Regions from separate parts of the Halomonas halophila genome, predicted to be linked through region 2. Evidence: predicted binding sites of a transcription regulator. Region 2 holds the regulator's gene; the other holds the start of a gene.
The links. Region 2 encodes sigma-54, which starts transcription at its own class of promoters, with help from an activator protein. Its sites were predicted from a motif close to TGGCACNNNNNTTGCTNT; they were not measured.

Region 1: a site for sigma-54 is predicted at 3,415-3,432, ahead of glnA (glutamate--ammonia ligase). Genes of this name have one in related genera too.

What each region holds. Positions count from the first base shown of each region.
Region 1 covers NZ_CP129121.1:217,888-225,625, forward strand. Annotated here, with positions in the region: gene QWG60_RS00970 (sodium-dependent transporter) at 1-568, opposite strand, end outside; gene QWG60_RS00975 (hypothetical protein) at 746-1,063, opposite strand; gene typA (translational GTPase TypA) at 1,243-3,069, opposite strand; gene glnA (glutamate--ammonia ligase) at 3,576-4,982, shown strand; gene QWG60_RS00990 (ZIP family metal transporter) at 5,101-5,814, opposite strand; gene QWG60_RS00995 (DUF4124 domain-containing protein) at 5,981-6,562, shown strand; gene glnL (nitrogen regulation protein NR(II)) at 7,000-7,738, shown strand, end outside.
Region 2 covers NZ_CP129121.1:2,375,219-2,382,956, forward strand. Annotated here, with positions in the region: gene QWG60_RS11045 (KpsF/GutQ family sugar-phosphate isomerase) at 1-690, shown strand, start outside; gene QWG60_RS11050 (KdsC family phosphatase) at 705-1,262, shown strand; gene lptC (LPS export ABC transporter periplasmic protein LptC) at 1,267-1,851, shown strand; gene lptA (lipopolysaccharide transport periplasmic protein LptA) at 1,848-2,375, shown strand; gene lptB (LPS export ABC transporter ATP-binding protein) at 2,372-3,097, shown strand; gene QWG60_RS11070 (RNA polymerase factor sigma-54) at 3,254-4,654, shown strand; gene hpf (ribosome hibernation-promoting factor, HPF/YfiA family) at 4,767-5,078, shown strand; gene QWG60_RS11080 (PTS sugar transporter subunit IIA) at 5,082-5,567, shown strand; gene rapZ (RNase adapter RapZ) at 5,600-6,499, shown strand; gene QWG60_RS11090 (HPr family phosphocarrier protein) at 6,504-6,773, shown strand; gene QWG60_RS11095 (BUD32 family EKC/KEOPS complex subunit) at 6,824-7,363, shown strand; gene pmbA (metalloprotease PmbA) at 7,446-7,738, opposite strand, start outside.

The DNA of each region.
Region 1 (7,738 bases), 1.4 Mb from region 2:
GCACCACCATCAGGATCACGAACAGTGCCGGCATCAGGATGCGCAGGCCGTTCTCGATGCCGCGATGGACGCCGAGCCCGACGATCAGCGCCGAGGCGCCGATGAACAGGCTGTGGTAGAGCGCCAGCAGCGGCGGCGAGGCCAGCAGGACATCGAAGCTCGCGGCCACGCGCTCGGCATCGGCGTCGATCAGTCTACCGCTGAGCATCAGCCCGGTGTAATGAATCGCCCAGCCGGCGATCACCGAATAGAAGCTGAGAATCACGAAGGCCGAGACCGCGCCCAGCCAGCCGATGGATTCCCAGGCGCGGGAGGTGTGATGGGTGCGGGTCAGGAAGCGCATGCCCATGATCGGGCTGCGTCGGCTGTTGCGGCCGAGCATGGTCTCGGCGATCAGGATCGGGATGCCGACCGCGAAGATGGTCAGGGCGTAGACCAGCAGGAAGGCCCCGCCCCCGTTCTCGCCGGCCAGGTAGGGAAAGCGCCACAGGTTGCCCAGCCCTACCGCCGAACCGACGGCGGCGAGCAGGAAGGTGCCCTTGTGCGTCCAGACGTTGTTGGTGCTCATCGGTTCCCGGCGCTCGCGGCCTCGTGACTCGGGCCCCACGGCCACGAGCGGGCCATGGGGGCTGCGTGGGGCGGTGCCGCCCCATGGTCGTCACTGTGCGCCAGACGCGGGGTACTTGACCAGATGGCTAGCGTTTAGGGGCCGTTGGCGATGGCGGATGGTAATCCGGTCGCCGGCTCAGTCGGGATCGTCGTCCGCCTCGGGGTGACGCGGCTCGAGCGCACGCAGGGCATCGGGCAGGCGCACGGTGTCGCCGAGCGCCAGGTCGCCGACGTGCTGCTCGCGGCGTCCGTTGTCGTCGGCGATCAGCGCAACCACCTCGCCGATGCTGGTGTCCTCGACGTGGGCGTCGACCCGCACCCGCACCGTGAAGCCGCGGAAGTGGGCGCTGATGATGCTGCCCTCGTGGGGCTCCGGGTAATCCTGGGGATGGTCCTGGTAGTAGCGCAGCACGCTGGCGCTGCCGGGATCGTCCCATTCGACGTGCTTGTGCATCGGGCTGGCCTCCATGGCGAATGCTGGAGCCTCAGCATAGTCCCCGGCCGGGGGGCGAGGCCACCGATGGAGGGAAAGGGCTGGCACGGCGGCCGCTGAAACGAAGGAGCCCGCCATGATGGCGGGCTCCTTGTGCGCAGCGAATCGCGGCGCTCAGACGCGCGGTGCGGCGAAGACGCTTACTTCTTCTTGGCGCGCTTGCGCTCGTTCTCGGACAGCAGCTTCTTGCGCAGGCGGATGTGGTTCGGGGTGATCTCCACCAGCTCGTCGTCGTCGAGGAACTCGATGGCCTGCTCCAGGGTGAAGCGGATCGGCGGGGTCAGCACCAGGTTCTCGTCGTTGCCGGAAGCGCGCATGTTGTCGAGCTTCTTGGCCTTGGTCGGGTTGACGACCATGTCCTCGGCACGGCTGTTGATGCCGATCAGCATGCCCTCGTAGACCTCGGTGCCGTGCTCGATGATCAGCTTGCCGCGGTCCTGCAGCGCGAACAGCGCGTAGGCCAGGGCCTTGCCGGAGACCATGGAGACCAGCACGCCGTTGCGACGCTCGACCGAGGCGTCCGGCTTGAGGTCGCCGTAGTGGTCGAAGCGGCTGGTCAGGATGCCGGTGCCCGAGGTCAGGGTCAGGAACTGACCGCGGAAGCCGATCAGGCCGCGCGCCGGGATGATGAAGTCGAGACGCACCCGGCCCTTGCCGTCGGGGTTCATGTTCTTGAGCTCGCCCTTGCGGTAGCCGAGCTCTTCCATGATGGCGCCCTGGTGCTGCTCCTCGCAGTCGATGATGACTTCTTCGTAGGGCTCCTGCTCCTGGCCGTCGATCTCGCGGATGATGACCTCGGGGCGGCCCACGGCCAGCTCGAAGCCTTCACGACGCATGCTCTCGATCAGCACCGAGAGGTGCAGCTCGCCGCGGCCGGAGACGATGAACTTCTCGGGGGAGTCGCCCTGCTCGACGCGCAGCGCCACGTTGTGGATCAGCTCCTGGTCGAGGCGATCCTTGATGTTGCGGCTGGTGACGAACTTGCCGTCCTTGCCGGCGAACGGCGAGTCGTTGACCTGGAAGGTCATGGACACGGTCGGTTCGTCGACGGTCAGCGCCGGCAGCGCCTCGACGGCAGACGGGTCGCACAGCGTATCGGAGATCGCCAGATCCTCGATGCCGGTGATGCAGATGATGTCGCCGGCGGTGGCTTCCTCGGTCTGCACGCGCTCGAGGCCGAGGTGGGTCATGACCTGGCCGATCTTGCCGCGGCGGGTGTTGCCTTCCTTGGAAACGACGGTGACCTGCTGGTTCGGCTTGACGCTGCCGCGGGTGATGCGGCCCAGGCCGATGACGCCGACGTAGCTGTTGTAGTCCAGTGCGGAGACCTGCATCTGGAACGGCGCTTCCAGCTCGACCTTGGGCGGCTCGACGATGTCGACGATGGCCTCGAACATCGGGCGCATGTCATCGCTCAGCTCTTCCGGCTCGGTGCCGGCGATGCCGTTGAGCGCGGAGCAGTAGATGATCGGGAAATCGAGCTGCTCGTCGGAGGCGCCGAGGTTGTCGAACAGGTCGAAGATCTGGTCGATGACCCAGTCCGGGCGGGCGCCCGGGCGGTCGATCTTGTTGACCACGACGATCGGCTTGAGGCCCTGGTCGAAGGCCTTCTGGGTCACGAAGCGGGTCTGCGGCATCGGGCCGTCGACGGCGTCGACCATCAGCAGCACGGAGTCGACCATGGACATCACGCGCTCGACCTCGCCGCCGAAGTCGGCGTGTCCAGGGGTGTCCACGATGTTGATGTGGTAGTCGCGGCCCTTGCCATCATCCCAGCGGATCGCCGTGTTCTTGGCCAGGATGGTGATGCCGCGTTCCTTCTCCTGGTCGTTGGAGTCCATGATGCGCTCCTGGCCTTCGGCCTTGCGGTCCAGGGTGCCGGACTGCTGGAGGAGCTTGTCGACCAGGGTGGTCTTGCCGTGGTCGACGTGAGCGATGATGGCGATGTTGCGAAGATTCTCGATCACGACGGGATCCTGCTGGGAAATTGGGGTGGCATTATAGGGTCAGGACCTCGACGCTACCAGCCTTGTAGCCGCCGGAATCCGGATCGTCGAGGTGTTTTTCGCCATGGGGCGCGTCGCACGGCGTCCGAACGGCGGAAGCGTCGGTTTGGTGCGCGAGAAAAGAAGGTGTGCACGCGTTTGGTGCAAAGAGGCCTTCCAGGCTCCATTTTGGGGCGTTCGGCACGGCCTGGAAGGCGTCATGAGCGGGCATGGTACGGGGTGGTCGGCTTTGCACTCTCATGGAGCAATTTTTTTCTTCTTTCTCTTCAGCTGTTTATAGATCGGTGTCGGCGTGCGTCGTCATTTTGGCACGCTGTATGCTTTGTTTCGGACAATGCCATGGTCGTGCATGGCGGCGTGGGCATCGCGCCGACGCCATGCTACAACGTCGACTGGACACACCCACGACCGACGACAGACCGATTCAGCGGAATACCAACACCAGCCACTGTACCCTGGAGGACCTCATGTCCGAGAAGACTCTCGCCCTGATCGAAGAGCATGACGTGAAGTGGATCGACCTGCGCTTCACCGACACCAAAGGCAAGGAACAGCACGTCACCATTCCGGCCCGTGACGTCGACGAAGAGTTCTTCGAGAACGGTCAGATGTTCGATGGCTCCTCCATCTCCGGCTGGAAGGGCATCAACGAGTCCGACATGATTCTGCGCCCGGAAGACGGCACCGGCTTCCTCGACCCCTTCACCGAAGACGCCACCCTGATCCTGCGCTGCGACATCATCGAGCCGGCCACCATGCAGGGCTACGAGCGTGACCCGCGCTCCATCGCCAAGCGCGCCGAGGCTTACCTGCAGTCCACCGGTCTGGGCGATACCGCCTTCTTCGGTCCGGAGCCCGAGTTCTTCATCTTCGACGAGGTGCACTGGAAGGCCGACATCGAAGGCGCCATGTACAAGATCACCTCCGAGGAAGGCGCCTGGGCCACCGACCGTCAGGTCGAAGGCGGCAACCTGGCGCACCGTCCGCGCGTCAAGGGCGGCTACTTCCCGGTTCCGCCGGTCGACAGCTTCCACGACATCCGTGGCGCCATGTGCAACACCCTCGAGGCCATCGGCCAGTCCGTCGAGGTGCACCACCACGAGGTCGCCAACGCCGGCCAGAACGAGATCGGCGTCAAGTTCAACACCCTGGTGAAGAAGGCCGACGAACTTCAGGAAATGAAGTACGTGGTGCACAACGTCGCCCACGCCTACGGCAAGACCGCCACCTTCATGCCCAAGCCGCTGGTCGGTGACAACGGTTCCGGCATGCACGTCCACCAGTCCTTCTGGAAGGACGGCCAGAACCAGTTCGCCGGCGACGAGTACGCGGGCCTGTCCGAAATGGCGCTGTACTACATCGGCGGCATCATCAAGCACGCGCGTGCCCTGAACGCCTTCACCAACGCGTCCACCAACTCCTACAAGCGTCTGGTGCCGGGCTTCGAAGCGCCGGTCATGCTGGCCTACAGCGCCCGCAACCGCTCCGCTTCCATCCGTATCCCGTACACCGCCAGCCCGAAGGGCAAGCGTGTCGAGGCGCGTTTCCCCGACCCGACCGCCAACCCCTACCTGTGCTTCGCGGCGATGCTGATGGCCGGCATCGATGGCATCAAGAACAAGATCCATCCCGGCGACGCCATGGACAAGAACCTCTATGACCTGCCGCCGGAAGAAGGCAAGTCCATCCCGACCGTCGCCGAGAGCCTGGACCAGGCCCTCGAGGCGCTGGCCGAGGACCGTGCCTTCCTGACCGAAGGTGGCGTGTTCACCGACGAGATGATCGATGCCTACATCGAGCTCAAGGAAGAGGACGTCGAGCGCCTGCGCATGACCACGCATCCGGTCGAGTTCGACATGTACTACAGCTGCTGATGCCGCGCGGCGCCTGGCGCCGCGCTCCAGCACGCGAAAGGCACGCCCGAGGGCGTGCCTTTTTTGTGCGTCTTTCTTTTGCGTGTCTCGATGCCGCGGGCTGACCCCGTCATGGCCATCAGTGGATCAGCATGTGACCGACGATGCCCATGGCGAAGCCGAGCACTGCGCCCAGCGGCGGCCCCCAGTGGCGTTCGAGGCGGGCCTGGGGGGCCAGGTCCTGAAACACCGAGTAGAGGATGCCGCCGGCGGCGAACAGCATGATCGCGGCCACCGGGGTGGGGTAGTCGCCCAGCCACCAGAGCCCGCCCAGCCCCGCCAGCGGGCCCAGCCAGGCCATGGCGAAGAACAGCGTCAGCAGGCGCCGGGCCGAGTAGTGGGTGGTCTCGCGCAGCTCGCGATAGGCGTTGAAGCCTTCCGGCAGGTTCTGCAGCGTCATCAGCAGGGCCAGCAGCACGCCGCTGCCACCGCCATAGGTGAAGGCGGCCCCCAGAGCCAGGGCTTCGGGCAGGAAGTCGGAGAGCATGGCCGTCAGCTGGCTGGCGGAGGTGCCGTTGCGGTCGAGCAGGATGTCGATGCCCATGAAGGCCAGGCCGCCGGCGAGGAACCAGAGCATGGCCGGCCCCGGGGCCAGCGCCTCTAGGCTGTTGGGCACCAGCACCAGGGCCACCGCCGAGAGCAGGGCGCCGCCGCCGAAGGCGATGATGCCGTGGCGCAGCTCGTTCTCCAGCCAGTTCGGCCCGAGGCGTTCCACCTGGGCGACCCAGCCCCCCAACGGCATCGCCATGCCGGCCACCAGGGTCAGCAAGACCACTTTCTCCCATGCCTCCATGCCCGTCGCTCCTTGGCTGTTGGTGTCGCCGCCTCATCCTACTCTTCTTCACCCGGGGCGCGAACGTGGATTCCGTTCCGGGTCGACGGTGGGCTAGGCTTGGAGCAGGACGATGGCAGGCGCACGGCGCGCCGCACGGGACCGTCACGGAGCTCGGGAGAGACGCATGCAAAAGGTTGTCATGACACTGGCGCTGGGCCTGGCGATGAGCCTGCCGGCCGTCGCGCAGACCATCTATCGCACCACCGATGCCCAGGGCAACGTCGTCTTCACCGACGACCCCGGGCGCGGCGGCGAGGCGGTGGAGCTCGATCCGCTCACCGTGGTGCCGTCGCGGCCGGTGCAGCCGCTGTCGAGCGCCTCGTCCGGTCGGCCCGAGAGCACCACGCGCTACGGCGAGCCTGGCCAGCCCTTCATGCCCTACGACGTCTTCGCGATCGCCTCCCCCGAGCAGCAGACGACCCTGCCTACCGGGGCCGCGGGCAACGTTCAGGTGCAGCTCGCCATCCGCCCCGACCTGCGCGACGACCATCGCGTGCGGCTGCTGGTGGACGGCCAGGTCAGTCAGTCCGCCATGCACACCGACACCTTCCTGCTCTCCAATCTCAACCGCGGTGAGCACCGGGTGCAGGCCGAGCTGCTCGACGCCTCCGGCGCGGTGCGCCACCGCACCTCGCCGCTGACGCTCTACGTTCAGCGGGCCAGCGTCAATCTGCCGAGCAATCCCAACAATCCCGCCAACCATTAGCTGCCCCCTCGCCGGCCGCATCGACCGCTGTGTCCGGATGGCTCCCCGAGGCCCTGTATCCCACCGCCGGCGCGTGACGACGGGCACTTCGATGCCTTCGATCACGCCGACCGGGTGAGCGAGGGCAGCGCCTTCCGCCATGCCGAGGCGCTGCGCGGCGATCGTCCGCCCGGAAGCGATCGCCGTCGGCACGACCATGAAGCATGGCGAGCGCATCACGCCCCGCGAGCGCACTTCAGGAAGCCGCTCGAGCCGGAGTGAGCGCTGCCTCGCAGTGCGTGCACCAGCGTGGTGCACTACCATGGTGCATGATCCCCATGTCGGATCAGCCGGGAGGCGACGCCATGCCGTCTTCCCCAAAGTGGCGCGCTTCTTGCAGCACATGAGGGAGGCGCCGCATCGTTTCGCCGCCGGAATGCACCAACGGGAATGCCTTCATGTATCAACGCCTGATGGAACACCTCACCACCGCCGTGCTGCTGCTGGATGGCCGGCTGCAGCTGCGCTGGATGAATCCGGCGGCGGAGGCGTTGCTGGCATTGAGCCGCTCGAGGGTCACCGGCCTGCCGCTGCCGGGGCTGGTGAACTCGGATGACGATATCGGCGAACTGCTGGCCAAGGCACGCGACGAGTTCCATCCCTACACCCAGCGCGAGGCGCGCCTGACCCTGCCCACCGGCGACGCGCTGACGGTGGACTACACCGTCACGCCGCTGTCGGCGGACGAGCTGCTGATGGAGCTGGAGCCCCGCGACCGGCTGCTGCGCATCTCACGCGAGGAGGCGCTGCAGACCCGCCAGGAGACGATCAAGGTGCTGGCGCGGGGGCTCGCCCATGAGGTCAAGAATCCGCTGGGCGGCATCCGCGGCGCCGCCCAGCTGCTGGAGCGCGACCTGGGCGACTCCCAGCTCACCGAGTTCACCCGCATCATCGTCGAGGAGGTCGATCGGTTGCGCGACCTGGTGGATGCCATGCTCGGCCCCCATCGGCTCAATCGTCCCGAGCCGCTCAACATCCACAAGGTACTGGAGCGGGTCCGGGCCCTGGTGTCGGTGGAACACCCCGAAGTGACCTTCACTCGCGACTACGATCCCAGCCTGCCGGATCTGATGGGCGACGAATCCCAGCTGATCCAGGCCATCCTCAACGTGGCACGCAACGCCGTGCAGGCGATGA
Region 2 (7,738 bases):
CTGGCGCTGTCGAATTCCGGCGAGACCGCCGAGGTCACCGCCCTGCTGCCGCTGCTCAAGCGCCTCGGCACCCCGCTGATCAGCATGACCGGGCGCCCCGGCTCGACCCTGGCTCGCCACGCCGAGGCCCACCTGGATGCCGGCGTCGAGCGCGAGGCCTGCCCGCTGGATCTGGCGCCCACCTCTTCGACCACCGCCGCCCTGGCACTGGGCGATGCCCTGGCCGTGGCGCTGCTCGAGAGCCGCGGCTTCACCGCCGAGGATTTCGCCCTCTCGCATCCCGGCGGCAGCCTCGGCAAGCGGCTGCTGCTCAAGGTCTCGGACCTGATGCATCAGGGCGCCCGCCTGCCGCAGGTCGCGCTGGGCAGCCCGCTGCGCGATGCGCTGCTGGAGATCACCCGCCAGGGCCTGGGCTTCACCTGCGTCATCGACCCCGAGGGCAGGCTGGCCGGGGTCTACACCGACGGCGACCTGCGCCGCACCCTGGATCAGTTCAGCGACCTGTCGTCGCTGACCGTGGATCAGGTGATGACGACCCCCGGCAAACGGACCTCGCCCGACACCCTGGCCGCCGAGGCCGTGCGGCTGATGGAGGACAACCGCATCACCGCCCTGGCCGTGGTCGACGATGACGGCCGCCCGGTGGGCGCGCTACACATGCATGACCTGCTGGCCAGCGGCGTCATCTGACCCAAGGAGATTCCATGCCCTTCGACGCCCCCCTGCTGAACCCGGACCTGGTCCAGCGCCTGCGACAGGTGCGCCTGCTGGCCCTGGACGTGGACGGCGTGTTGACCGACGGCCGCCTCTACTTCGATGCCGACGGCGACAGCCTCAAGGCCTTTCATACCCTCGACGGTCACGGCATCAAGCTGGTGCAGCGCGCCGGCATCCAGGTGGCGCTGATCACCGGCCGCGACTCGCCGATGGTCACTCGCCGCGCCAGCGCGCTCGGCATCCGGCATCTGCATCAGGGCATCGAGAAGAAGCTGCCGACGCTGCGCCAGCTGTGCCAAGACCTCGAACTCGACCTCTCCCAGGTCGCCTACTGCGGTGACGACCTGCCCGACCTGGCCCCGATCCATCGGGCCGGCGTCGGCATCAGCGTCCCCGGCGCGCCGAGCTACATCCGTCGGCACGCCGACTGGGTCACCGAACGCAAGGGCGGTCATGGCGCGGTTCGCGAGATCTGCGACACCCTGCTCCAGGCCCAGGACAGCCTGGACGCCGTGCTCGACACCTATCTGAACGGCCAGGACTGACGCCATGCGCCTCCCTCGTCCCGGCTTTCGCACCTGGCTGTTCCTGCTGCTGCTCGCCCTGGGCGGCGGCCTGGCGCTGCTCGACCAGCGCCCCGAGGCACCGCCGGGCCCCGCGCCCCAGGGCGAGACGGGAGAGCCCGACTACTACCTGGAGGACGCGCACCTGACGCGATTCGACGCCCAGGGCGCGCCTCACCAGCGCCTCACCACGCCGCGCCTGGAGCACACGCCCGTCGACGACGTCACCCGGCTGACCACGCCCCACGCCCAGCTTCGCGACAGCGAAGGCCGGCAATGGCTGGCCGACGCCGAGCGCGGACGCCTGGAAGACGGCCAGCGCCTGCTCACCCTCGAGGGGCAGGCGGTGCTGACCGCCCCCGAGGAACGCTGGCGGCTCGAGACCGAACGCCTGTACTACGACAGCATCGCCGGTCACGCCTGGAGCGACACGCCGGCACGACTGAGCCAGCCGCCGCAGTGGATGCGCGGCGAGCGCTTCGACGCCTGGCTCGATGACAACCGCGCCCGACTGACCGACAATGTGCGCGGCCACCACCCGCCGGCCCCCCAGGAGGACCCCGAGTCATGACGCGATCCCTCGCTTCACTGCTCAGCGCAGCGCTGCTCGCCAGCGCGCTGGCTGCCCCCGCCGCCCTGGCGCTGGAAGGCGACGCCAGCGCGCCCATCCAGGTCGAGGCCGACCGCCTGGACCTCGACGACCGCGCCGGCACCGCCGTCTATCAGGGCGACGTGCAGATCCAGCAGGGCAGCATGCAGCTGACCGGCGACCGCGTGGAGATCCAGCGCAACGAGGCCGGCCAGCTGACCACCGCCACCGCCACCGGCCAGCGCGCCTACCTGGAGCAGAAGCCCGCCCCCGATCAACCCCTGGTCCGCGCCTGGGGCCGCACCGTGGTCTACCACGTGGCCGAGCGGCGCATCGAGCTCGTCGACCAGGCCGAGCTGCACCAGGGCGGCGACACCTTCGACGGCGGCTACCTCGAATACTTCCTCGACCGCCGGGTGGTGCAGGCCCGCTCCGACGCCGAGGGCATCGGCGAGCGCCAGCGCGTGCGCATGACCCTGGAGCCGGAACAGCAGGACGGCCCATGAAGACCCTGAGTGCCCAGAACCTCGCCAAGAGCTACAAGCGCCGTCGCGTCGTTCACGACATCAGCCTGGAGATCCAGCAGGGCCGCATCGTCGGCCTGCTGGGCCCCAACGGCGCCGGCAAGACCACCTCCTTCTACATGATCGTCGGCCTGGTTCGGGCCGACGCCGGCCGCGTCGCCATCGACGACCGCGACCTCTCCGGCGCCGCCATGCACCAACGCGCCCAGGCCGGCATCGGCTACCTGCCCCAGGAAGCCTCGATCTTCCGCAAGCTGTCGGTGGCCGACAACATCATGGCCATTCTCGAGACCCGCCGCGACCTCGACCGTGCCGGCCGCAAGGCGCGCCTGGAGGCACTGCTGGAGGAGTTCCACATCACCCACATCCGCGACAACCTGGGCATGAGCCTGTCCGGCGGCGAGCGCCGGCGGGTCGAGATCGCCCGGGCGCTGGCCACCGAACCCGATTTCATCCTGCTCGACGAGCCCTTCGCCGGCGTCGACCCGATCTCGGTAGGCGACATCAAGGGCATCATCCGCCAGCTCAAGGCCCGCGAGATCGGCGTGCTGATCACCGACCACAACGTGCGCGAGACGCTGGACATCTGCGACGGCGCCTACATCGTCGGCGACGGCCAGATCATCGCCGAAGGCGACGCCGAGGCCATCCTCGCCAACCAGCGGGTACGCGACGTCTACCTGGGCCAGGACTTCCGACTCTGAGCCTATTGGCTTCGCAAGTCACTGATATATTGTCGCCATGCACAGACAGGCATGGCAATTGCCATTGGCATGCTAATTGCTGAGCAAAGGCTTGCACGGCGGGCACACCCACACTAGGGTGGAAGGCCTCTTTGCCGCAGGACCGGAACGCTTGCCATGGCCATGAAGGCATCCCTCCAACTGCGTGTCGGCACCCAGCTGACCATGACGCCCCAGCTGCAGCAGGCCATCGGCCTGCTGCAGCTCTCGACCCTTGATCTGCGCCAGGAGATCCAGCAGGCCCTGGAAGCCAATCCCATGCTGGAGCTGGAGGACGACTTCGGCGAGCAGGCCGCCGGGGAGACGCCGGACGACGACTGGTCCGACGAGATTCCGGAAGAACTCAGCGTCGACAGCGACTGGTCGGACACCTTCCAGGACGCCGGCGGCAGCGGCGAGGCTCCCGACTTCGAGCGCCAGGCCGCCGGCCAGAGCCTGCAGAGCCACCTCGTCTGGCAGCTGGCCATGAGCGAGCTCGACGAACGCGAGACCCGCATCGCCGAGAGCCTGATCGATGCCGTGACGCCGGACGGCTATCTGGATCAACCGCTCGACGAGCTGCGCGACGGCCTGCGCGCCCAGGGCCTCGACGGGCTCGCCACCCGCGAGGTCGAAGCGGTGCTGCTGCGCCTGCAGCAGTTCGAGCCCACCGGCGTGTTCGCCCGCGATCTGCGCGAGTGCCTGCTGCTGCAGCTGGCCACCCTGCCCGACGACACCCCGCTGCTGCCCCAGGCGCGCCGCCTGGTACGCCAGTTCCTCGAGGCCCTGGCCGGCAACGACCGGCGGCTGCTCAAGCGGCGCCTGGGGCTCGACGACGAGACCCTCGACGAGGTCATCGGCCTGATCCGCGGCCTCGACCCGCGCCCGGGCAGCGAATTCGCCAGCGGCGACAGCGACTACGTGATTCCCGACCTGATCGCCCGCTACACGCCCCAGGGCTGGCGCGTCGAGCTCAACCCCGAGGCGATGCCGCGGCTGCGCATCCAGCCCGACTACGCGGCGCTGATCAAGCGCGCCGACAAGAGCGACGACAACCAGTTCCTCAAGGACCACCTGCAGGAGGCGCGCTGGCTGATCAAGAGCCTGGCCAGCCGCAACGACACCCTGCTGCGCGTCGGCCACGAGGTGATGACCCGCCAGATCGAGTTCCTCGAGCACGGCGAAGAGGCCATGAAGCCGCTGATCCTGGCCGACATCGCCCAGACGGTGGAGATGCACGAGTCGACCATTTCTCGGGTCACGACCCAGAAGTTCATCCACACCCCCCGCGGCGTCTTCGAGCTCAAGTACTTCTTCTCGAGCCAGGTCGGCGACGGCGAGGATGCCCACTCCAGCACCGCGATCCGCGCCCGCATCCGCAAGCTGATCGAGGGCGAACCGCCGCGCAAGCCGCTGTCCGACAGCAAGCTGGTCACCCTGCTCGCCGAGGAGGGCATCGAGGTGGCCCGACGCACCGTCGCCAAGTATCGCGAAGCGATGCACATCCCCTCCTCCAGCCAGCGCAAGCGCCTCGGCTGAGGCCCTCCCGACGGGGGGTTCCAGAGTATGAAAACGCGTCTGGCACGGGGGGTTTGCAAGGCACCAAAAAGGGTTACAATCGAGTCACCACCCAAGGAGCAAGGAGCGTGTCATGCAAGTCAACCTCACCGGCCATCACGTGGAATTGACCGAGCCCCTGCGTGACTACGTGCAGGAGAAACTCTCCCGCCTGGAACGCCATTACGACAACATCACCACCGTTCAGGTGACGCTCTCCGTCGAGAAGGAACGCCAACAGGCCGCCTGCACGCTGCACGCCGCCGGTGCCGATCTGCACGCCGAAGCGATGGACGCCGACATGTACGCCGCCATCGACGCCCTTGCCGACAAGCTGGACCGCCAGCTCGTCAAGCACAAGGAAAAGACTCAGGCCCGCGCCCAGGGCGCCGCAAGCGTCCGCTGAGTCATGTCACTCGAAGCCATCCTGCCCCCCGAGCGCACCCTCTTCGGTGTGCCCGGGGGGAGCAAGAAACGTGTGCTGGAGTTCTTCAGCACCTTCATCGCCCAGAACATTCCCAGCCTCGACAGCCAGGAGGTCTTCAGCCGGCTGATCGGGCGGGAGCGCCTGGGCAGCACCGGCATCGGGCACGGGGTCGCCATCCCCCATTCCCGCAACCCTCACTGCAAGGCCCCTATCGCCGGCTTTCTCAAGCTCGACGAACCGGTCGACTTCGACGCCATCGACGGTGAACCCGTCGACCTGGTGTTCGTGCTGCTGGTCCCCGAGGAAGCCGACGACGCGCATCTCGCCCTGCTCGGCCAGGTCGCCGGCGTGATGAACGACGCCGCGACCCGCAGCGCCCTGCGTCGGGCCGGCAGCCAGCGCGAGCTGCACGACAGCCTCCTCGACGCCATCCGACGACAGGCACCGGCCGCCAGCGGACGCAGCTGAGGGCCGCCCCCGACCAGGAGACCCGATCCGTCATGCAGCTCGTCATCATCAGCGGACGCTCCGGCTCCGGCAAGTCGATCGCCCTGCAGGCCCTCGAGGACCTCGGCTACTACGCCATCGACAACCTCCCGGCGATGCTCCTCGGACCGCTGGTCGACGAGCTGCGCAGCGGCCAGTCCCTGCGCAGCGCCGTCGCGGTCAGCATCGACGCCCGCAACCTGCCCCATGCCCTGGAACGCTTCCCGACGCTGCTCGAGGACGTGCGTGCCCGCGACATCCAGTGCCAGGTGATCTACCTGACCACCGATGCACGCATCCTGCTGGAGCGCTACTCCGCGACCCGGCGCCGACACCCCCTGACCCGCGATACCGAGATGACGCTGGCCGAGGCGATCGATCGCGAGGAAGACGCCCTGTCGGAGATTCGCGACCTCGCCGATCTGCTGATCGATACCTCGCGGCTCTCGGTGCACGACCTGCGTGGTCGCATCACCGACCAGGTCGCCGGGCACGGCCGCGAAGGGCTGACGCTGACCCTCGAGTCGTTCGGCTTCAAGCGCGGCGTGCCTCTGGACGCCGATATCGTGTTCGACGCCCGCTGCCTGCCCAACCCCTACTGGGACCCGCGGCTGCGTGATGCCACCGGCCGCGACGACAGCGTGATCGCCTTCCTCGAGGGCTACCCGGTGGTCGACGAGATGGCCGACGACATCCTGGCCTGGATCGAACGCTGGCTGCCCCGCTACCGCGCCAGCCAGCGCAGCTACCTGACCGTGGCGATCGGCTGCACCGGCGGCCAGCACCGCTCCACCTACCTGGCCGAGCGACTGTCCCGGCGTCTTGCCGAGACCCACGCCGGCGTGCGCCTGCGCCATCGCGAGCTCGGCCTGCAACTCACGCTTCCCGACCCGAACGACGCCAAGGACCGCTAGTCACGTGCCCAGCCGCAAGCTCACCCTGACCAACAAGCGCGGCCTGCACGCCCGGGCCGCCACCCGCCTGGTGCAGTGCTGCCAACCCTACGCCTCCCGCGTCACCGTCTGCCATGGCGACCAGCAGGCCGATGCCACCAACATCATGGCGCTGCTGATGCTGGCCGCACCCTGCGGCACCGAACTGATCCTCGAGGCCGACGGCGACGACGGCGAGGCGGTGCTGGATGCGCTGGAAGCCCTCTTCGCGGCCCGCTTCGACGAAGAAGCCTGACCAGAGGCCGTCTCGACGGCGCCATCACTCCCCCTCTACCGAGCAGGACCATGCAGCTGATCCAGACCGGCAAGTACTCCAGAGTCCACTTCGATCCCGAGCGCGACCACTTCATCAAGACCTTCCAGCCAAAGACCGTCGACCGGCTGCGCTACCTGGCGCGCATCCGGCCCTACCCCGGGCGCAACTTCGCCCTCATTGCTTCGCGGCTCGAAACCCTCGGCATCGCCACGCCGACCATCGTCGAGGCGCGCCCCTATCGGCTGGTCACGGAGAACATCCATGGCGTACCGCTCAAGCAACTGATCCTCGACTCCCCCGACCTGCAGGAACAGTATCTGGACGCGCTGGTCGCCTTCGACCGCGACGGCATTCACTGCCGCGGCCTGCACACCGACAACTTCCTGGTTCGCGACGGTCGCCTGTTCGCCATCGACCTCGATGCCTACAAGGCACCGCGCTGGCGGCGCTATCCGCGCCGCGAGTACCTGGACTGCCTGAGCCGCTCGCTCAAGGGCAACGAGGCCTTCCTGTTCACTCGCCTGCTCGAGCGACTGGGCGTGGACGAACACTACCGCCCGAAACGCTGAGCACCGGCACCCGGACCACGACAACATCGTACAAAAAAGCCCGCGAGCGTCTCGCGGGCTTTTTGTCGTCACCAGGGCCGGCTCAGCTGCCGGCCACGGTCATCTCGTCGATCAGCCAGCTGCCGGTATGGATGCTGCCGCGGGTGTCGATGTCGTCGCCGACGCCGACCAGTCCCCGGAACATCGTCGCCAGGTTGCCGGCGATGGTGAATTCCTCCACCGGGTGCTGGATGCGGCCGTTCTCGACCCAGAAGCCCGCGGCGCCGCGGGAGTAGTCGCCGGTAACGCCGTTGACGCCCTGACCCATCAGCTCGGTGACCAGCACCCCGCGATCCATGCGCGCGAGCAGCGCCTCCTGGGACTCGAGCGGCGCGC